Regions from separate parts of the Desulfosporosinus meridiei DSM 13257 genome, predicted to be linked through region 2. Evidence: predicted binding sites of a transcription regulator. Region 2 holds the regulator's gene; the other holds the start of a gene.
What was found. Region 2 encodes CtsR, which represses protease genes until heat stress. Its sites were predicted from a motif close to AAGGTCAANNAAGGTCAAAT; they were not measured.
Positions count from the first base shown of each region.

Region 1 (11,252 bases), 2.4 Mb from region 2:
TAATTTTATCAAAAATGATATATAATCAATTGTTAACTAAATGGAAAGGAAGAATGCTTATGACACAAAAAGATCAATTAATGATTAATGCAATTTTGGAGTCTGTAGGACTAGAATCCATCAAGCCAACTCAGACCCAAAGGCGAATTCATGAAAAAGGATAAGTAATATAAGATAGTTACAGAAAGGGAGCGGTATTTTGACCCGGATTCTAATCCTAAAGTGTAACCTAATTAGCTTAGACCCATTCGGAAAAAGCCAAATATGAAAGCGAGATTCTTAAGTGCTAAGAACCTCGCTTTTGTACTTAGTGAGTAATTTAGTGAATGGAGTGAAGACATATGGCTTTATCAGTTTTAGGGATAGCCTGTAGTCCGCGGAGAAACGGCAATACGACCAGATTACTATTAGAAAGCATAAAAGATGCTCACACTGAGGGACATCAAGCAGAGTTGATTTATCTGACAGATCTTAAGATTAACCCTTGCCAAGGATGCGGAGCTTGCTCTACAAAAGGAATTTGTGTAATACGTGATGATATCTTAATACTCCAAGACAAGTTGGTAAACTGCAATCGCTTAATTATTGCTGCTCCGATATATTTTATGGGGATTAACTCTCAAACAAAAACTATGATAGATCGAATGCAAACCTTCTGGGCTCGTAAATATCTTCTCAATCAAACATTGGTTAAGCCGGCAGGACCTGAGCGAAGGGGTTTGTTTATTTCTACAGCAGGAACAATGTTGCCCAATGTTTTTGAATGTGCAGAGCGTTCTATAAAGACTTTTTTTCATATGTTGGATATTCAATACTCTAAGGCATGCTTATATAGTGGGATTGATCAGGCTGGAGATATTGAAAAATCCCCTGAGGCATTCCTAGAAGTACATAGAGCCACTCGATCGTTACTGATATCCTAAATATTAGAAAAACTTATCTAGTCGAATCATAGCTCATTATGTTATACTAATTATTACAGTATTATGCTTTTATGAAAGGAACAAGGCTTCATGCGACAAAACTCAGACCCTAAAATTGCAATTGTCACAGATAGCACAAGCGATCTTAATAATGACATGACAGAGGAACTTGGAATTGAAATTCTTCCATTGCATGTTGTTTATAAAGACCGAGAGTATCTTGATGGGCTAAATATCAGTCCTAATGAGGTATATGATAATATGGATGTTGAAGTTCCCACAACATCTCTACCGTCCCCTGCAGAAATTTCAAATTTGTTTAGCCGACTGAGAGATGAAAACTATACACATGTTCTCTCTATGCATATATCAAGTGGTCTAAGTGGCACTTACGAGACAGTAAGTCAAGTTGCGAGAGAATTTAAAGAAATGAAAATCGAAGTTATGGATTCAAAAGCGCTTTCAATGGGGCTGGGTTTTCCCGTTTTGGAAGCTGCTCGAAAACTTCAGACCTCGACAGACTTTCAAGAAATAGTTAAGATAGCACAAAGCGTTTCCGGCAAAACTAAACTATATTTCGTCTTATCTACATTAGAATATCTTAAACGTGGTGGACGTATAGGATATGTATCCGGTACTATAGGTGAGCTACTCAATATTAAACCAATTATTTCTGTAAATTCAGAAGGCAAATATATTACATATGCTAAAGTTAGAGGGCGGGATCAATCTCTTAAAAAATTATTTGATATTTTGATTGAAAGCACTCAAGCAGGTCAATATCTTGTGGCTATTGTACATGGTGGGGCTGAACAGGAAGCGCGCAAGCTATGGCAGAAAGCCAAAGAACTACCCAATATAGAAGAATTGTTCTTTAACCAGATTAGCCCGGTCATGGGCGTTCATACAGGCCCTGGGCTTGTAGGTGTTATAATTTCTCCAGTTGTCGTAGCTCAGTCATAGACTGAGCTTTTTTGTAGACTAACTTATCGCTCTTATTACTATAATACTATCTAGCAATTAACTGAGTTGTTAAACTAAGTTTCGGTATGCTATACTCACTTAATAGGGAAGATTATCCAGTTGCCGGGATTGTTTCAATTGGAAACAATCCATGAATACAAAAAGGAGGATTATTGGGTGAGCATTCAAGATCGATATCGCTTATGGTCGGAAAATTCCTACTTTGATGAAGAGACAAGATTAGAGCTCAAAAACATTATCGATCCACAAGAAATTGAGGAGCGTTTTTATACGGATTTAGAATTCGGAACGGGTGGGCTAAGAGGAATTATTGGTGCGGGCACAAATCGGATGAATAAATATGTCATCCGAAAGGTAACTCAAGGTTTAGCAGAGTGTGTTTGTGATCAAGGGGAAGAGGGCATGAAGCGTGGAGTCGTTATTGCCTATGATTCGCGGAGGTTCTCACCTGAATTCGCACTCGAAGCAGCCTTAGTGCTGGCACGTAATGGAATCAAAGTATATCTGTTTGAGGCACTTCGTCCCACACCAGAGTTATCGTTTGCTGTACGTTATTTACAGGCCTTAGCAGGGATTGTAGTTACTGCAAGTCACAATCCAAAATCCTATAATGGCTATAAAGTATATTGGGAAGATGGTGGTCAGGTACCACCGGCGAAAGCAGATCAAATTCTTGCTCGTATTAACGCTCGTGAGAGCTGGCTTGGTATTGAGACTCTTTCAGTTGAAGAAGCTAAACAGCTCGGTTTACTGCAAATAATCGGTCAGGATATTGATGAGCCTTATCTTGCCCGGGTTCATGAGCTGGTACTATATCCTGAACTTGACAAACAAAAAGGTAAAGACCTTAAAATTGTTTATACCCCTCTGCATGGAGCAGGAAATATGCTCGTTCGAAAGGCACTAGCTGAACTTGGTTTTAGTTCAGTCACTGTTGTAGCAGAACAAGAACATCCCGACCCTAACTTCACGACAGTTCCCTATCCCAACCCTGAAATTCCAGCAACTTTTGAACTTGCCCGAAAATATGGTAATAATCTTGAGGCAGATTTATTACTGGCAACTGACCCTGATGCTGATCGTTTAGGAGTTGCTTTACGCACTCCTGAAGGGGACTATGTGCAGCTGACCGGAAATCAAATCGGAATTATTCTAACTTATTATATTTTATCTCAGAAGAAAGCCTTAGGAATTCTACCAGACAATGCAGCAATCATCAAAACAGTCGCTTCAACAGACTTGGCTGATCAAGTTGCGCAATATTTTAATGTTCGCGCAGAGAATGTGCTGACTGGGTTTAAATTCATTGCTGAAAAAGAAAAGGAAATGGAGGAAGGAGGCTGGGGTTCCTTCCAATTTGGCTTTGAAGAGAGTTATGGATATTTAGCTGGGGACTTTGTTAGAGATAAAGACGCAATTATAGCTTCGGTTATCTTAGCTGAAGCGGCACTTTATTATCAACAGGTAGAGAAACGTAATTTCTTTGCTGTTCTTGATAGTATCTATCAACAATTTGGTTATTATCTAGAGGATCAAGAATCCCTGACTTTCGAAGGTAAACGTGGTAAAGAAGAAATAGCTTTAATAATGGATTCTTTTCGAAACTTGGATATCCACGAAATGTGTGGCATCTTGATTGGAAGAGTAGATGATTATGAACAGAGAATGGGAAAAGACTTAAGAACCGGTGAAAACTATTCTCTTAAACTTCCGCGTTCCAATGTATTAAGATATTCTTTTGCAGAAGGCGGGTTTGTGATGGTGCGTCCCTCCGGAACGGAGCCAAAAATTAAATTTTACTTCTCCGTGAAAGGAGCTACCTTGGAGGAGGCTGAGGATTTACTTCATGGCGTAAAAGAAGATGTCATGTTTCGAATAGCTAAAATTCGAGCTGGAGAATTATAATAAAGGAATTTTATAGTAAACGTCGAATTCTCCCGAGATGAGGCGCTACCAAAAGGGGAGAATTATCTAAATGCATAAAAGTAGCCGATGGTTCGCTATTGTTAATCCGCATTCCGCGAACGGCAAAACTCGGAAACGATGGCCCCACTATCTTAAACGTCTGCGTGATGAAGGATATCTTATTGATTATACTTATACGACTGGACCGGGTGAGGGTACCCGTATCACCCGAAATCTCTTGAATGACGGGTATACACATATTATCTCTGTGGGAGGAGACGGAACCATGAATGAGGTGGTCAACGGTTTCTTCTCAGATAATCTGCTTATTAATCCACAGGCTGAACTGGCTGTTTTTTCACATGGCACCGGCTGTGACTTTATTCGCACATTACAAATTCCTAAAGGGATTGAGGGTTTTATTCAAATCTTAAAACGAGGCAATAAGCGTCAAGTAGATGTTGGGGAAGTACTCTTTTACGATAACTACGGAAAGCAGCTTCAAAGATATTTTCTCAATGTTGCTGATGTTGGTTTAGGTGGGGAAACCGTCGCACGAGTTAACCAACAAAGTAAACTCCTTGGAGGGAAGCTCTCCTTTCTAATCGGTTCAGTTATAAGCATTTTTAAGTATCGCAATAAGATGATGAGCTGCGAAATTGATGGGAAAGTCATATGCAGTGGTCGTCTTAATAGTATTATGGTTGCAAACGGTCGTTATATCGGCGGTGGGATGATGATCGCGCCACATGCTGAGTTAGATGATGCTCTATTCGATGTTGTGGTTTTAGGTGATTTCTCAACTTGGACAATATTAAGAAATATTCCTAAGATATATCGAGGAACCCATCTAAAAATCCCTGGAGTTGGGGTATATAGAGGTCAATCCGTGGTAGTATCATCTGATCAAAGGATTTTGCTTGATCTGGATGGAGAGCAGCCCGGACATGGTCCGATCCAGTTTAGACTGATGCCAAGTATACTATGTTTATGGGGATATTAATAACAATGTTTCATGTTAAGAACGGTCTGTTTCCACTGGCGAAGTGGAAGAGGCCGTTTTTTGCTTTGATGTTATAGAGGTGAACTGGAGGATGGGAGATTAAGATTAGAGATACTCAACTTGAAATAGGATATCCCAAAATCAATGATAACCTATCGTAATGTAACCCAAAGGTCAATATTGGTCAAGAAAATCTCTGACCAATATTGACCTTTGGGCTTAAATGAACTATAATTTGGATAACAAGTAAAAATTACTGAGAATCTTAATAGTATAAATCTTGTTAAAAAATTTTAGGATAGAAAATTGTTGGGAATAGTTATTATATAAACAATACTTAGATGAGTTTATGAGGTGATTTTATGGATTTTAAAGATTACTATGTCAGCTTAGGAGTTTCGCCTGATGCCGACGAAAAGACAATAAAAAAAGCCTATCAGAAATTAGCTAAAAAATATCACCCTGATGTTAATCCAGGCGATAAGGGTGCCGAAGAGAAATTTAAAGAGGCAACAGAAGCCTATCAAGCAATCAGTGATCCTGAAAAACGACGTAAGTACGATGAACTCCGTCAAGACTACCAACAATGGAAAGCTCGGGGAGGAAGAGGGGACTATAATTGGGATCGTTGGCAGTCCAACCCTAGTGGTGGGAGTGGAGGATATACCTACACTATGTCTCCGGAAGATATTGCAGATCTATTTGGTGGTACAGGTAGAACCGGAGGATTCAGTTTTGGCGGGGAAGGTTATTCAGATTTCTTTTCTACGCTTTTCGGGGGAATTGGAGGAGCAGGACGGGGGTTTGGCGGAGGTGGAACTGTTGGGCGTCCTCGACCAGGTCAGGATCTAGAAGTGGAGGTTCAAGTAACCCTCGAAGAATCTTATGCCGGAACTACAAGAGTCGTTAAAACTGGAGATAAACAAATCGAGGCCAAGATTCCAAAGGGTGTGCGAACAGGTTCGAAAGTAAGACTATCAGGTCAAGGTGGAGCTGGCATATCTGGCGGACCGGCAGGTAATCTATATCTAATCATAATCGTTAGCCCTCATTCGAGTTTTGTTCGAGAAGGGGATAACTTAAGGACTGAAATTCCAGTTGATTTCTATAGAGCTATTACCGGCGGTGAAGTAAGTATCCGAACATTCGATGGGGAAGTCTTGCTAAAAGTTCCTCCCCTTTCTCAAAGTGGAAAGAAATTTCGCTTAAAAGGTAAAGGAATGCCTAATTTAGAAAAGTCCACTCAGCACGGAGATCTCTTTGTCGAAGTTACAATTAAATTACCTGATAATATGAGTGATCCAGAGCTTTCAGCCCTTCGTGAATTGGCGGCAAATCGAGGTATAAAGTAATTTAAAAATCCCCAGCCAGAATAACTATTAACCAGCTTAAAAAGGAGTGAGAACATTATGTCATTTGACACAAACCGTTTTACCCAGAAATCTCAGGAAGCAATTTCAGAAGCGCAAACAATGGCCGAACGAAATGGAAACAGTTTAGTAGAGCCTGAACACCTTTTGCTCACCCTATTAGAGCAAGGTGATGGAGTTATTCCTCAGGTTTTAACGAAATTAGGTATAGCAGTCGGCAGTCTAATCTCGACGATTCGTCAAGAGCTTAACCGTTTTCCACGAATTAGTGGAAGCAATGTGCAAATGAGTATCTCTCCTCGTCTAAGAAATGTATTGGTGGCAGCTCATGATGAGATGGCTCCTTTTGGGGATGAATATGTAAGCACAGAACATCTTTTGCTTGGAATTTGGGAAAAATCTGGAGGAGCGGCGGAAAAGGTACTCAAGCAAGCCGGATTGACTAGAGAAAAATTACTTCAGGCCTTGCGTGAAATCAGAGGTACTCAGCGGGTTACAAGTCCAAACCCAGAAGGAACTTATGCAGCCCTCGAGCAATATGGACTAAATTTAGTACGACAAGCAAGGCGAGGTCGACTTGATCCGGTTATTGGCCGTGACGAAGAAATCCGCCGAGTTATTCAAACTCTTTCTAGGCGGACTAAGAATAATCCGGTTCTGATCGGTGAGCCGGGGGTAGGGAAAACTGCAATTGTTGAAGGGTTAGCCCAAAGAATTGTTAGGGGAGATGTGCCTGAAGCAATCAAAGATAAACAGGTGATTTCACTTGATATGGGAACTTTAATTGCCGGGGCAAAATATCGAGGAGAATTTGAAGAACGGTTAAAAGCTGTACTCAAAGAAATCCAGGATCGTGATGATGTAATATTATTTATAGATGAGTTGCATACTGTAGTTGGTGCAGGGGCAGCTGAGGGTGCGATGGATGCCAGTAACATGCTTAAGCCAATGCTTGCCCGGGGAGAACTCAGCATGCTGGGGGCTACAACACTCGCTGAATATCGAAAGTACATTGAGAAGGATGCTGCTCTTGAGAGACGATTCCAACCGATTATGGTTGATGCGCCTACGGTTGAAGATACTATATCGATTCTGAGGGGTCTTAAAGAACGCTATGAAACTCACCACGGGGTACGAATCACCGATGGCGCAATTATAGCTGCTGCAGTATTATCAGATCGCTATATTAGTGATCGTTTTCTTCCTGATAAAGCTATTGATTTAATTGATGAAGCTGGTGCACGGATGCGTATGGAAATTACCAGTGATCCCTATGAATTAGATCAAATAAAGCGGCGAATGATGCAGTTGGAAATTGAACGGGAAGCATTGAAGAAGGAAAAAGATGAAGCAAGTAAAGAACGCTTGGCTAAGATTGAGGAAGAGCTAGGTAATCTAAAGGAAGAACGCTATGGAATGGAAGCTCAGTTGCAAGGGGAACGTGAGACTCTAATTAGAATTCAACAACTTAAAGAAGAAGTGGATCGATCCCGAACCTTAATGGAGCAAGCCCAACAGCAGTTAGACTATAATAAAGCTGCAGAACTTCAATACGGTATAATTCCTAGCTTAGAGAAGGAACTTAAAGCTACTGAAGAGAAGCTTCAAGTTAAGAAAGACACTTTACTAAAGCAGGAAGTCGTAGAACAAGATATAGCTGAGGTCGTTGCAACCTGGACTCATGTTCCGGTTACTAAACTTTTGGAAAGTGAGTTGCAAAAGCTTGTCCAAATGGAAGATCGGATTCATCAAAGAGTTATTGGTCAAGAAGAAGCTGTCCGCGCAGTAGCTGATGCTGTTCGTCGAGCACGTGCCGGGCTGCAAGATCCCAATAGGCCGTTAGGATCGTTCCTTTTCTTAGGTCCAACAGGTGTTGGTAAGACAGAATTATCGAGGGCCTTAGCAGAATTTTTATTTGATGACGAACAAGCAATGGTAAGAATTGATATGTCCGAATATATGGAAAAGCATACTGTTTCACGATTAATTGGAGCTCCTCCGGGTTATGTAGGTTATGAAGAGGGCGGACAACTTACGGAAGCGGTACGACGTAAACCTTATAGTGTTATACTGTTTGATGAAGTGGAGAAGGCTCATACGGATGTTTCAAATGTTTTACTTCAGCTTTTAGATGATGGAAGATTGACGGATGGACAGGGAAGAATCGTCAATTTTAAAAATACTGTAGTAATCTTAACCAGTAATATTGCCAGTCCGTCAATTCAAGAGCTGACTCAACGTAATGCTAGTAAAGAGGAAGTTAGAAACACTATTAACGGAGAACTTAGACACTACTTCCGGCCAGAATTTCTTAACCGACTCGATGAGATAATAGTCTTCCATCCACTCGGACGCGAGCATATTGGTCAAATTGTCAATATCCAACTCAATCAGTTGCATAAACGTTTGAGCGAAAGGAAATTGACATTGGAGCTGTCCTTAAAGGCGAAAGAGCAACTCACTAACGAGGGATATGATCCGGTGTACGGAGCAAGGCCACTTAAGCGAGTAATCCTACAGCGGTTGCAAAACCCTTTGGCCCTTAAACTATTGCAGGGGGAATTCAAGGAAGGACAAAGGATTCTGGTAGATATAGATGATTTTGGAAACTACTCATTTTCCAGTAAAGATTAGGATGTCCAGATATTAATCGTCTTAGATTAGGGAGTTAGTAATGCTGCACTCCCTAATTTTTTTTGTGGTTTTTTTAAAGGGCTTAGGGGAAAGATTTGCATGGATTGTTAAGTAAATTTATATTGTGGTTATGCTAAATACCTTTGATAAAACTTGGCTCTAATGAAGACAAACTGTATAATGTAAATAGTAATGCGAAAAGCAGGTAAAAATAGCAAGCAATATAAAGCGAGGAGAAGTCATGTGCTTGATTTAAGTTCCATCCATATCCCTAGTTGGCAAGGTCAAGAAGGAGAAGGGCGTTGTCGAACTACCTTGACTTTACATAATACAGGTGATGGTATTAATGGGCTGCTGATCGGCGGGGAGAGACCTCATATTGGAGGAGTTGTAATGGCTCTGCCTAGACCGAGTCTTCGAGGAGAAGGATGGAGTGCTGATATTTATATCACGCCAGTGCCAGGCCACAAAGATGTAGAAGTTGCCAAGAAAGTTGCTTCGGTATTGGCTAAAGAACTCCAAAGCGTAGTCGTAATAACAGCTGGAATTCACTCGAATGATCTAAGTTCTGATGAACTGAGTAAGATAATAAGACATTGTGATATTTTAACTGAAGTAGCCCTTGCTGCTCTCAAGTTAGACAAAACAATCATTAAGAGGTGACATTGTGCACGAAAATTTGCGGGATTTTATTGAAACTCTGCGACGAGAAAAGCAAATTATAGAAATTGAGGCAGAGGTAGATCCATACCTTGAATTAGCAGAGATCCACCGTCGCGTTATTGATGAAGAAGGGCCAGCTTTGCTGTTTAAACGAGTAAAGGGTAGTTCTTTCCCAGTGGTAACAAACTTATTTGGAACTCGTGGTCGCGTAGATCTAGCTGTTGGACCCAGACCAGAAGAAACTGTAAAACGAGCTGTTGCAGCCCTAAATCGATTGCTTCCACCGAAACCCTCTATACTCTGGCAAGAAAAGGATTGGATACTATCTTTAGCGAAGAGTGGTATGCGGACTATCAATTCCAAGAATGCTCCCGTTCTAGAAATAAGAGCTAGGTCAATAGACTTAAACACTTTACCTGTTTTAACCAGTTGGCCAGAAGATGGTGGACCATTTATTACCTTACCCTTAGTTTATACAGAACATCCAGTCACGAAAGAACACAATTTAGGGATGTATCGTATACAAATATTCAATTCTAAGCAAACAGGTATCCATTGGCAAATACATAAGGGTGGAGGTTTCCACTATCATGAAGCTGAACGATTGGGACAGGATCTGCCCACGACACTTTTCTTAGGCGGTCCACCTGCACTAGTTCTTTCCGCAATAGCCCCTCTCCCCGAAATGCTGCCTGAGCTAATTTTCACGTCTTTTTTGATGGGAGATAAGCTGTCAAAAGTTAAGGTTCCTTCACATTCTCATGCCCTCATTGCTGAGGCAGAGTTTGCAATTTGTGGTACGGTTCCAGCTCATGTTCGTAAGCCAGAAGGTCCATTTGGTGATCATTATGGTTATTATTCACTAACCCACGATTTTCCGGTTTTTAATATTCATGCTGTATATCATAGACGCGATGCAATTTATCCGGCAACGGTAGTAGGAAAACCGCGTCAGGAAGACTATTTCATTGGAGAGTATTTGCAGTCTTTATTATCGCCGATGTTTCCCGTGGTTATGCCTGGAGTTAAAGCTCTTTGGACCTATGCGGAAACAGGTTTTCACGCTTTGGCCGCTGCTATTGTACGAGAGAGCTATCATCGAGAAGCGCTAGCCCATGCCTTCAGGATCTTAGGGGAAGGGCAGCTCACTTTAACTAAGTTTTTGATCATTACGGATGTTCAGCTTGAGTTACAAGATTTTAGAACTCTCCTTGAAAAAGTGTTGGAGCGTTTTGAACCAGAGTCTGACCTTCTAATCTTGAACGATACTTCTATGGATACATTGGATTATACGGGACGACATCTTAATCATGGAAGCAAGGCAATCATGCTTGGTCTAGGATCGCCAAAACGAGAGCTTCCTCGTCAAATTGATAATGTCATATTACCGGGAGTACTTAGAATTAAACCCTTTTGTGCAGGTTGCTTATTAATTGAAGCACCTTCATTTAGTAATACTCCTGAACTTGCTCAGGAGGTACTGGGGCATCTTCAAAAGGAGGTTCTTAATAATTGGCCTCTGGCAATTTTAGTTGATGATTTAGAGCTTGCATCAGAGAGTTCGGGTTTTCTATGGCAGGTCTTTACTCGCTTTGATCCTGCCCATGACATTTATGCCCATACAGAAATACTTAACCATCGTCTAGTATACCGTGGTCCTATTCTCATTGATGCTCGTATGAAACCTGGCTATCCCGGTGAAGTTGTCCCGGATGAAGCGACTGTCAAACTTGTAGATCGGCGCTGGAAAGAGTATGGAATTAAAATTGG
Region 1 is NC_018515.1:2,678,782-2,690,033, reverse strand. Features, by position in the region: gene DESMER_RS12325 (flavodoxin family protein) at 342-923, shown strand; gene DESMER_RS12320 (DegV family protein) at 1,014-1,886, shown strand; gene DESMER_RS12315 (phospho-sugar mutase) at 2,064-3,812, shown strand; gene DESMER_RS12310 (diacylglycerol/lipid kinase family protein) at 3,883-4,815, shown strand; gene DESMER_RS12305 (DnaJ C-terminal domain-containing protein) at 5,178-6,167, shown strand; gene clpB (ATP-dependent chaperone ClpB) at 6,225-8,819, shown strand; gene lpdD (prenylated flavin chaperone LpdD) at 9,063-9,482, shown strand; gene DESMER_RS12290 (UbiD family decarboxylase) at 9,487-11,252, shown strand, end outside.
Region 1: the regulator CtsR is predicted to act here: its motif matches at 5,010-5,029, upstream of DESMER_RS12305 (DnaJ C-terminal domain-containing protein).

Region 2 (11,252 bases):
CATATTTTTATAATCAGTCTTTTCATCTTTTTTAGGTGCGAAGCCCATTGCTTCTTTTTTCAGGAAGGAAGAGCCGACATTAGAAGTCATGATGATTACAGTATTTCTAAAGTCAACGGTTCTTCCTTTGGTATCTGTTAAGCGTCCATCTTCTAGGACTTGGAGTAAGATATTGAATGCTTCAGGATGGGCTTTTTCGATTTCATCAAGCAAGACAACACTATAGGGTTTACGTCTTACCGCCTCTGTGAGCTGCCCTCCTTCATCATGTCCAACGTATCCCGGAGGTGCTCCCACAAGGCGAGAAACCGCGTGTTTTTCCATATACTCTGACATGTCAATACGGATAAGAGCTTTCTCGTCTCCAAACATCCCCTCAGCTAAAGCTCGCCCCAGCTCAGTTTTTCCGACACCTGTTGGCCCAAGGAATATAAAGGAGCCGATAGGTCTCTTAGGATCTTTTAAGCCCGCCCTCGCTCTGCGAACAGCTCGAGCTACTGCCGTGACTGCATCTTCCTGTCCAATGAGTCTTTGGTGCAAAAGATCTTCAAGATGCAGAAGACGTTCACTTTCTTCTTCAGCAAGTTTCTTGACCGGAATCCCCGTCCAACTGGCAACAATCTGAGCAATATCATCCCCTGTAACCATTGCGTTTTCTTTATAGCGCTGATGCTCCCAAGCCCCACGCTGCTCAGCTAATTCAGCTCGTAATTTTTGCTCCTGATCACGTAATCCCGCAGCCTTCTCGAACTCCTGACTAGAAACAGCCGCTTCTTTCTCTTTCTTTAAACGTTCCGCTTCTTCCTCAAGTAATTTCAGATCAGGTGGTGCCGTAAAACTAGCCAGTCGAACCCGGGAAGCTGCTTCATCCATTAAATCAATTGCTTTATCAGGCAGAAAGCGATCCGAGATATAGCGATCGGATAAACGGGCAGCAGCTTCAATGGATTCATCAGTGATTTTCACCCGATGATGAGCCTCATAGCGATCTCTTAAGCCGCGCAGTATGATAATGGCTTCCTCTACCGTCGGCTCACCCACTGAAATAGGCTGGAAGCGACGCTCTAAAGCAGAATCCTTCTCAATATATTTCCGATATTCCTCAAGAGTGGTAGCTCCAATGCACTGTAATTCACCTCTAGCTAAAGCAGGCTTTAAGATATTGGCAGCGTCAATTGCGCCTTCAGCAGCACCGGCCCCTATCAAGGTATGCAATTCATCGATGAACAAAATGATGTTTCCGTCGGCCCGAATCTCTTCCATAACTTTCTTAAGCCGCTCCTCAAATTCACCGCGATATTTACTTCCGGCGACCATGGCTGACAAGTCTAAGGTAATGACTCGCTTATTTACTAAAATTTCGGGAACTCGATTATTAACAATCCCTTGAGCTAACCCTTCGGCAATAGCGGTTTTTCCCACGCCCGGCTCCCCAATTAAAGCCGGATTATTTTTGGTGCGCCGACTCAAGACCTGTATGACTCGCTCTATTTCCTTTTCCCTTCCGATTACAGGATCCAAACGTCCTTCCCGGGCTTGTAAAGTCAGATCTCTTCCAAACTCATTTAAGGCTGGCGTAGTCACTGAGCCGGCATTTTTGGAAGCCGGAACTGAGTTGGAAACCGGTATGGCAGCTTCATCAAACTCTCCACCCAGTAATTTGGCAACTTGTTTCCATACCCTTTCAGGACTTACATTAAGATTTGCTAAGATACGAGCAGCAATTCCCTCTCCTTCCATGATGAGACCCAAAAGTAAGTGCTCAGTTCCTATATAATTAACTTCTTGGCGATGAGCTTCCTCATTAGCCAATTCTAAGACTCTTTTTACCCGAGGAGTGAAACCAACCTCCCCTTTAATTGCCTGACCAACTCCCGTGATTTGTTCAATCTGACTTAGTATCTTTGCAAGATCTAAGTTCATTCCCGTTAGAGCTTGGGCAGCAATACCTTCTCCTTCTTGAATAAGTCCCAATAAAACGTGCTCAGTCCCTACAACTTGATGCCCCATTCTTTTGGCTTCTTCTTGGGCAATCGCTAATACCTTTTGTGCTCGTTCAGTATAACGTCCCTTCATTATCTTTCATCCTTTCTGTCCTTTGCCTATACTTCTATGATTTCATTTATTCAGATGTCTAAACCTGTCTACGCGATCCGTTCTCGTACCAAACGTGCCCGTTCCTGATCCCGCAGACCGGGATCAAGTTCTCGATCAAGGATATACTGTAAGCACCCCGGGCGGGTATCAACAATTAAGGTTGCAAAACAATCTTTAGTTTTAGGCAATAAACCCATGTCTGTACCTAAGCGATCATGGGATAAAAGATGCATTGCATCTTCAGAGGAGAGCAATCGAGCGTTCTGCAAAGTTCCCCTGGCTCTCCAGACCTTATCTTCTAACAGCATTGGAGTTTGTCGGCGAAGAAGATCTCTCGCCTGTAGTTCATGCTCAACAATCTGTCCGGTTACCGCATCCAAATGAGAGAGAATGTCTTCTTCACTTTTGCCGAGAGTAATTTGGTTCGAGATTTGATAGATGTGCCCAAAGGCTTGTGACCCCTCACCATATAACCCACGTACAGCAAGCCCCAAACGAGTCACTGCACCTAAAACCTGTTGAACTTGTTTTGTGATAACAAGTCCCGGCAAATGAACCATAACCGAAGCTCTTAACCCTGTCCCTACATTAGTAGGACAAGAGGTTAGATATCCTTGACTCTCTCTATAAGCAAAATCAAGCTTTGCTTCTAATAAATCATCGAGACCTGTTGCTAAACGATGAGATTCCAGAAGTTGATTTCCTGGCAAAAGCACTTGAATTCGCAGATGATCTTCCTCATTGACCATTACCGCATAGCGATGATCAGGAGCCAAGGCTACACCCCTAGCCCCAGTGGCCCCTCCCAGACTTGGACTAATCAGATGTTTTTCGATAAGAACTTGTTGTTCAATAGTATTCAGTTCTGTTAAAGGTATATAAATCAGATCAACATTATTACCCTCATTATCCGTCAACACCTTGGCAACTGTTTTTTCAACCTGAGCAGCCCCTTCTGAATTAAGCCCATGGGGAAAAGGGAAATCCTCAAGGTTACGTGCTAACCTCACCCGGCTGCTTATAACAACCGGAGAATCGGTTTCACTCATCCAGGCGCTATGCTGCAACAATAATTCCTTACGAATCACTTTTTTCCCCTCCTTTTGATTGCTCAAATTCGCGGATCTGATCTCTTACTACAGCAGCCTCCTCAAAGGCTTCTTGTTGAATCAAGGCTTGGAGTTTTTCTTTAAGTTTTCGTTGTTCCAGGCGATTTCTCAGATCTGCTCCCCGTCTTGCCGGAATCTTTCCGACATTTTGACCACCGCCATGAACTCTCCTCAACAATGGTTCAAGCTGCTTTTCAAAGGTTTCATAACAGGTACTGCAGCCAAGTTTTCCGACTTGCGTAACTTGGGAAAAGCTGATTCCACATTTAGGGCAGGTCATCTCTGCCGGTTGGTCTTTTGTAGGGGCATTAAAGCCAAAGAGTGCCTGTAAGAACTCGGGAACTATGGCTGGGTGAAAGACAAAACTTACCTCTTGGGTATTTTTGGCACACGCCTCGCAAAGATGAACTTCCCGAGTTTTTCCATTCTCTGTTATGAAAAATTGCATAATAGCTTCTTTTTGTTTACAATGCTGACAAAGCATTTCAAAACCCCCTTTTAGACTAAATCATCTCGACTCAGTGTTGTTAAAATATCTTTCATTAGAGATGCACGCAATGTGTCCCAGTCTCTAAATTCTCCTGCTAAATTGTTTCCTGAAAGGATGCTCTTAATCAAGGCCGCTTCCCGAATTGTCACCAACTCCTCATCCAAGAGCCTGTTAACCAAAGCATTTGATCGATCACGAGAGAGGTGTTCTCCAATCAATTGGCGCATAACCTGCTGATACTGTCCCTCAATTCCGAGACCCAGGCGAATAATCCTCAGATACCCCCCGCCCCCCCGCCGACTTTCCACCAGGTAGCCACGTTCAACTGTAAATCGAGTATCTAATACGTAGTTAATCTGAGATGGGACACATTCAAACTCTCCTGCAAGTTCGCTTCTTTGTAACACAATGTAACCTTCTGTCGTCTTCTCTAAAATCTGCTTTAGGTATTCTTCAATGCGATCCGCCAGGTTTCCCATTGCTTATGTCTCCTTGTCAGTTAGTATTTTTTAGATTATTGACCTTTCCTGACCTTCTATTAATATGATACCGAAATTCTATTAAATTTGCAAAGATTTTTACAAAAAAAATAAGAAGGCACTAATAATTTATACTAGCCCTTCCTCACGAACAATATGCAAGGGGTTACCCTACTTCGAGAACAAAACAAAGTAAAACCATGAAGATATGGTTAAAACACCAACACTCCCTAAAAGCCAAATTACCGGTTGGCCTTCCAGGCGCTTAGTATAAACATCTTTCCGCGGAAAATCGTCCCAAATTTGCTCTATCTCTTTGGTATGCGATGGTTTATCTATTAAATTATCTATCGGTTTATCCGTTGATTCACCAAGCTTTCGCATCCCGGTTTTTGATGAAGTCACTCGCGGGGATATGTCATTCCATTGTAAGGTACCCTGTAGCATAAGCTGAAGTTCCCTCGAACTTAACGATACATATTTTTCTTTCATGGTTGCCTCCACTAGTCTCGGATCAAGTACTCTAAAGAATTTGTCCACGTATGCTAATTCGCGACCCACAAAAAAAATCCCTGCTGCTTAAGCAAGGACGTTTGTCCTGAAATATTTACATAATCGCCCTTTATAAGCCATTTAGCTTCATATAACCCAGCAAAGTGTTGCTAAGCTGGCATTTTTCATGTTTAGACTTCAATTAATTCTCGTGGTGTTGTAGATAAATATCGTGCGCCTAGTTCAGCTTCGATGACAACAGTATCTTCAATTCCGACAGCTCCAATGCCCGGAAAAACAAACTTAGGTTCGATTGCTACAACCATCCCCTTTTTTAAGACTATCTTTGACCCTTTACTGATGGTTGGAAGTTCATCCAGTTCTAGCCCCACTCCATGTCCAATAAAACTAACTCTGCTTGTTCCAAAACCCATAAAGTTCTCTCCATAGGGAGTATTCTCGCTAACCCACGTTAGAATTTCCTCATAGACCTCACCGGCAATCCTTTCCGGAATTAAGGCACTGCGGATTCTCTCTTCAACCTGCCGGGCAGTTTCATAGGCCATTCTAAGCTCTTGAGATAAAGGCTTCAAACTTAATATTCTAGTTTGATCAATTTGATAGCCATCGACCACCGTTACCATATCCACAACGATTGGTTCACCTATTTGAATCTCATGCAATGATGCGCCATTTGGATGAGCAACTGAAATACCTGAACCGGTTATCGGCGCATCAAAACTACTGTGTGCAGTTGAGCCTGCACCTGCGGTTATTGTTCCAACATACAACTCTGAATTAAATCCTCTCATTCGGACAAGCCCATCATGCCCTAGCGCTCTGGCTTTGCCTGCTAATAAACCTTCTAGCTCAACTTCTGTCATACCCGGCTGAAGAACTTCCTTAGCGAATTCCATGACTAATGACATGATTTGGGCACTCTCTTCCAGTCTGGCTATCTCCCAGTCTGATTTCATTGAACGCTGCAGACGGATTTCGCCGGAAATATCTACCAACGTAATCTCCGGGAAGGATTTGCGATAACGCTCAAAATTGTTTACCGGAAGAACGTCGAGTTCTAAACCCATCACTCTTGGCAAAGGAAGTCCTGCTTCTTGAATATCCTTAGGAATTTTTGATATCCCTTTGAGGGGAATCACCTGCCAGGAACTTTCTCTCTGCGCTCTCTCAAAATCGCGATAGGCCAGCACAATTGGCTTTCCCTTATCCGGGATATAAACATGTACATTTTGCGCTGTTCCACTAAAATAGAGAGTATCTGCTCTTTGCACCAAAAGCGCACCTTCGACACCTTTATTCTGGAGACTTACTTGAAAATCCGCTACTCTTTTTTGCAACTCTGTTAATGGTGTTCTCACTCATTTCCCCCCTCGTTTTTATTTAATATTCCGAAAATTTTACTACTATTATGTATATTTTCTTCTAAGATTGCAAGGTTTTTCCTTATAAAAACAAGTGCCTTAGGGCATTGAGAATTAAGAAGCAGTCTGCTTTCACTTCGATGGAAGTGGAAGAGACTGCTTTTGCTTTGCTGCTAGGTGAAATGTGGGGCTGAAAGACCAAGATTTATAAGTTTGAGCACAGCTATCCTAATATTTCTCCGGCAGTTCTTCAAAATAACCCTGAGGATGAGCACAAGCCGGACATTGACCCGGTGCCTCAGGGCCTTCATGAATATAGCCGCAGTTTGTGCATTTCCACACTGTTGGGGAATCTTTCTTGAAAATTGTCCCCTGCTCAATCCCCTTAGCATAATGATCAAACCGTGTCATATGATGCTTCTCGACTTCGGCGATTTTCTTAAAGACTGCTGATATATCAGAGAAACCTTCCTGCGCGGCGATATCGGCAAACTTTGAGTAGATTTCAGCCCACTCTTCCCTTTCTCCTGCTGCTGCAGCTTTTAAGTTTGTCAGGGTATCTTTATAAACCAACGGATAATCGGCGTCAACATGGATAATCTCTGTCTCTTCCTTTGTGTGCGCAACAAGAAGTTTATAAAAAACCTTAGCATGCTCTTTCTCATTATCTGCCGTTTCTTCAAAAACAGCTTGGATATGTTGATACCCCTCTTTCTTGGCAACTCCGGCAAAAAATGCATAACGATTACGCGCTTGTGACTCTCCCGCAAAGGCGTCGCTTAAGTTTCTAAAGGTCTTAGTTTCCGAGAATTTCATAATTCACACACTCCTTTTCGGTAGTTTCTCACACCTGACCCATTTTTTATGCTTAAAAACTTTGACTTCTGATCTATGAGGCCAGCAAATCTTGTCCTAAACCTTTGATATTTTGGTTTAAGCAGTTATGAAGGTTTCCTTATAGGAATGTCGAATTAATTATAGAAGGGAAACTATACACCTAAGGTGGTCTTACTTTTGAAATTCAAACCTGTAGATATTCCGCCCTCAGTCATGATTTTAATTATTGGCGGATTTACACAATCGGCTGGGCATTCTTTGATGTGGCCCTTAAATAGCCTCTTTATGCATTCTGTATTAAACCGTACATTAACAGAAGCCGGTACACTGCTTGCCATTCAATCAGCGGTCTCTCTGATTGGCCAAATCTTCAGTGGCTTCCTAGCGGATCGTTTTGGACCCAGACGAATTATGATTATAGGTCTCGTGGGAGCTGTTCTCTCCGTCGGTTCCATAGGGCTCCTGCCTATTTGGGAGGTTTATGTCCCTGCACTTATCTTTTTTGGCTTAGCTCAAGCCTTCATCTTCATTCCACTTAACGCCCTTATAAATTCAATCTGGCCTGAAGGAGGGCGGCGTGGATTCAATCTGCTTTATGTTTCTAATAATGCCGGAGTAGCTGTTGGTACCGCTATAGGAGGATTGATTGCCCAAGTATCATTTCGTCTTATCTTCTCACTTAATGCCCTGGCTTTCTTAATTTATCTGCTTTTAGTACTCATTGGTATTTCTAAGCAAGAAACTCATTCTAAACCGGTTCCGACTAGGTCAAAGGCTAAGAGACTATCCAGAGATAGGAGCCTTAATGTACTGTTTTCTTTAGCAGGAGGAATATTCCTAGTCTGGGGAGCCTACGTACAACTTGTGACCATCTTGCCGGTGGTAATGAACCAACGAGCTTTCTCTTTAATTTCCTACAGTATTCTTTGGACCCTAAACGGCGTTTTTATAGTCACATTACAGCCATTACTAACTTGGATTATTCATAGATGGGCCAACTCTTTCCAACGCCAGTTCTATCTAGGCAGTCTTCTTATGACCCTGGGCTATGTGATTTTTTTAGGCCAATTACCCTATATGTCTTATGTGATTGCCATGTTTATTATAACACTAGGGGAAATGCTCATTTTGCCGGCAATACCGGCAGCTGCAGCTCAAATCTCTCCGCCGGGAAAAGAAGGTGCTTATCAAGGGGTTGTGGGGGGAGCTACCTCCGGCGGGCGGATGATTGGTCCCTTACTAGGGGGGATAATGTATGATTTCGGTGGCGGCTCTAATGTCTGGATCCTTGCAATTGGCTTTATGGGTATATCTTTAATCTTATTTTTTATATATGGAAAAACACTTAAAAACTTTCTCTCTTTCCGAAATAATCAAAGCCTTAATTAGCAGTAGTTACTTTAACTAATTTTATGAACCACTACATAAGGTAAGCACACCTTACAAAAACTGATCCTTAGATTGAAAAAAGAACAAACTGTATGTCGAAAGGAACTCAGCCAATGTCATATTATACAAAACCTTATATATATTGTCCTTTATGTGCTAAACCACTTGTAAAAACTGTGATCGACAACCAGCTTCGGAGCTCCTGTTCAAACTGCTCCTATATTGATTGGGGGAATTTTTCTCTTGGAGTCGGAGGGGTACTCTGGAATAATGAAAAAGTTCTTCTTGTCCAACGCAACCATAATCCCGGTAAAGGAGTATGGACAATCCCAGGAGGATACGTTAATCAAGAAGAACCGATTGAGGTGGCAATTGAACGGGAGATCCTTGAAGAGACTGGGCTAAAGGCAAAACCTCTATCGATTATAGCCCTCCGGGATCGACCGTCGGAGAATTCCTTCGAGAAACATGATCTATACATTATCTTTTTAATGAGCTTTCAAGGCGGATCTCTTAAAGGACAGAAGGAAGAAGTCAGTAATCTCGGCTTCTTCAGCTTAGAACAATGTGCTGCTCTTCAGATTCCTCAACTAACCTTAAAGGCTATTGAGGTTTCCCTCACTGATACTAAAGGTCTTTCTGGCGCCGGCGATCTGAAGCTTCTTAGCAGTTTGTCTTCATTTTACCATTTGAGCTGATCCCCGCCCAAAATTTAGTAGTTGCTTAACCTCCTGCTGAAAGGAATCGTAAGCGAAAGGCTTTAAGAATCCCTGTCCAGTCCTTTTCCATAACTTTAAAGGTTACTCGAGTCGCCGGAACCTGAATTGATCCTAGCTGGCAAAGCCATGTATCACTGAGATCAACCTGCCAGTTGGGCCCAATAAGTGTACCTCTTTCATCTGATTTTCCTCCGATAGAAACAAAATACTCTAAGAGGTCTCTTCTTGGCATTCCTCTCATTTCCAGCGTATATTCTTTAACTTCCATAGGCTTACACTCCCTTAGGCGTATAAAAACAAGTAGTTTATTATCTATTCTTTGTACGTCCGTCAATTAAATGCCTAATAGCCGCAATTGGATGAGTATACATCATTCTTGGCCCTGAATATCGCATTATTTCTTTAATTTTGTCACGCATAAGAGGTTTATAACAATGTACCGGGCATTTAGAGCAGGTTGGCTTACTTTCTCCAAATTTGCAATGATCGAGGCGATTCATGGCATAGTCTGATAAATCCTGACAGCCCAGGCACAATTCGCCCTTAGTGTGGTGATGACTTTTGCAATACAGCTCAATCATCCTCTGCACAGTAGCTTTTTCACGATCTAACCTAATTCCTATTTAACTCATCTCCCTTCATGCTATGCATGTTATTGAGGAATTAGGGGAATCTACCTTTGATACTTATTAAAGGAGGCTGCTTATAATGGCAAAGAAGACCAATGATAAATCTCGAAAACCTGATAATACCGAGAAAATCCCTTTTCCTCATGACTCTGATAAAATTGGGAAAGACGTATCAAAAGAACGTGTTTAAACTGGCTTAATTTCCATCCAGCCCAAGCACTCCTTCAGCAAATATGAAACAAGGTCTTCAGGCGGTGTTTACACATCTACTAACTATGGTTTAAACCCTTCTGAGGATAAGCAGATATTTTCTGTAACACTGCCACTGACCTCAATTTGAGGGGAACAGATGGCAGCTTTTTTTAATTGGATTTGAACAGGTTTAGAAACTCTTTGGGAATACTAGCCTCATAACGAACCTCTTCTCCACTAATTGGGTGTTTGAAGGCTAACACCCGGGCATGAAGTCCGAGGCGCGCAATTGGCTGTTTTGTCGAACCATACTTTTTATCGCCAATTACACTATGTCCGATATCCTTCATATGAACCCGAATTTGATTTTTTCTCCCAGTTTCTAAATTTACTTCTAATAAAGAGTAATGTTTATTTTTCTTAAGGACTTTGTAATGAGTTATCGCTTTTTGTCCACCATTAGGAGTACGACTGGAGTACATGATGAAGGCTTTACTCTCCGTAAGCCAAGAAGTAATTGTGCCTTCTTCCTTGTTTACGGATCCTTCTACTACTGCAACATAAGTCCGCTCTAAGACCGTTTCCTTCCAGGACTTTTGCATCATTTGTTGTATCTTTTCACTTTTGGCAAACATCATGACTCCACTCGTCTCTCGATCAAGACGATGCAGCACAAAGATCTTATTTTTCGGATCTCTCTTCTTAACGTGGTCGCTTAAGATACTATAAGCGGTTTGTTCCTTTTCTGAATCTGTAGCAATCGAGAGGAGCCCAGCCTGTTTTTCAATGATTATTAGATATGGATCCTCATGAACAATATTTAGACCCTCAGGTTGCTTTTCTATCAACACCTTGTTCCAATTCACGACAACTTGTTGCCCTTCTTGAAGAGGATAGTCAAATTTTGATGTAATCTCAGACCCCACTGAAATCTGACGATGAGCTAGAAGAGATTTAATATCTTTGCGGCTTTTCTCAGGAAATTTCAGCATCAGAAACTTCATCAGCTCTACCGGCTCAGTCACCTCAAGACGAGTTTTCCTTTCCTTTTCAGTCATAGTATTTAGCTCCCTTATAGATATACATTTTTGCAGACTCCTTCATTTATGTATTTACTTCTCTGAAAAATCTATAGCCCTCAGAGGAAGGCCCGTAGAACCCATTTTCATCCCCATATTGTTAATCTCTCAATTTTACCAGCTATTACTGTCGACAGCAAATTCAATACCCTAGGCAAAACAAAAAGGGCCCTTGCGGGCCCTTTTTGGACTTTAAGAAAAACTCTTATTTATATTGATTAGCAAGTCTCTTCTTAAGGTTTTCAGCTACGAGTGCCGGGTCAATAGGATTTCTCGCAATTCCACTTTCGATAGCAGCTTTTGCCGTTGCGGCAGCAACAGCCGGAGCTACTTCAGGATTCAAGGTGCTAGGCATAAT
Region 2 is NC_018515.1:193,641-204,892, reverse strand. Features, by position in the region: gene DESMER_RS01000 (ATP-dependent Clp protease ATP-binding subunit) at 1-2,076, opposite strand, end outside; gene DESMER_RS00995 (protein arginine kinase) at 2,145-3,185, opposite strand; gene DESMER_RS00990 (UvrB/UvrC motif-containing protein) at 3,175-3,690, opposite strand; gene DESMER_RS00985 (CtsR family transcriptional regulator) at 3,705-4,175, opposite strand; gene DESMER_RS00980 (hypothetical protein) at 4,347-4,667, opposite strand; gene DESMER_RS00975 (M24 family metallopeptidase) at 4,859-6,046, opposite strand; gene rbr (rubrerythrin) at 6,278-6,865, opposite strand; gene DESMER_RS00965 (MDR family MFS transporter) at 7,064-8,275, shown strand; gene DESMER_RS00960 (NUDIX domain-containing protein) at 8,389-8,973, shown strand; gene DESMER_RS00955 (MoaD-like domain-containing protein) at 8,999-9,262, opposite strand; gene DESMER_RS22765 (nitrous oxide-stimulated promoter family protein) at 9,303-9,611, opposite strand; gene DESMER_RS00950 (RluA family pseudouridine synthase) at 9,986-10,873, opposite strand; gene DESMER_RS00945 (NAD(P)-dependent malic enzyme) at 11,100-11,252, opposite strand, start outside.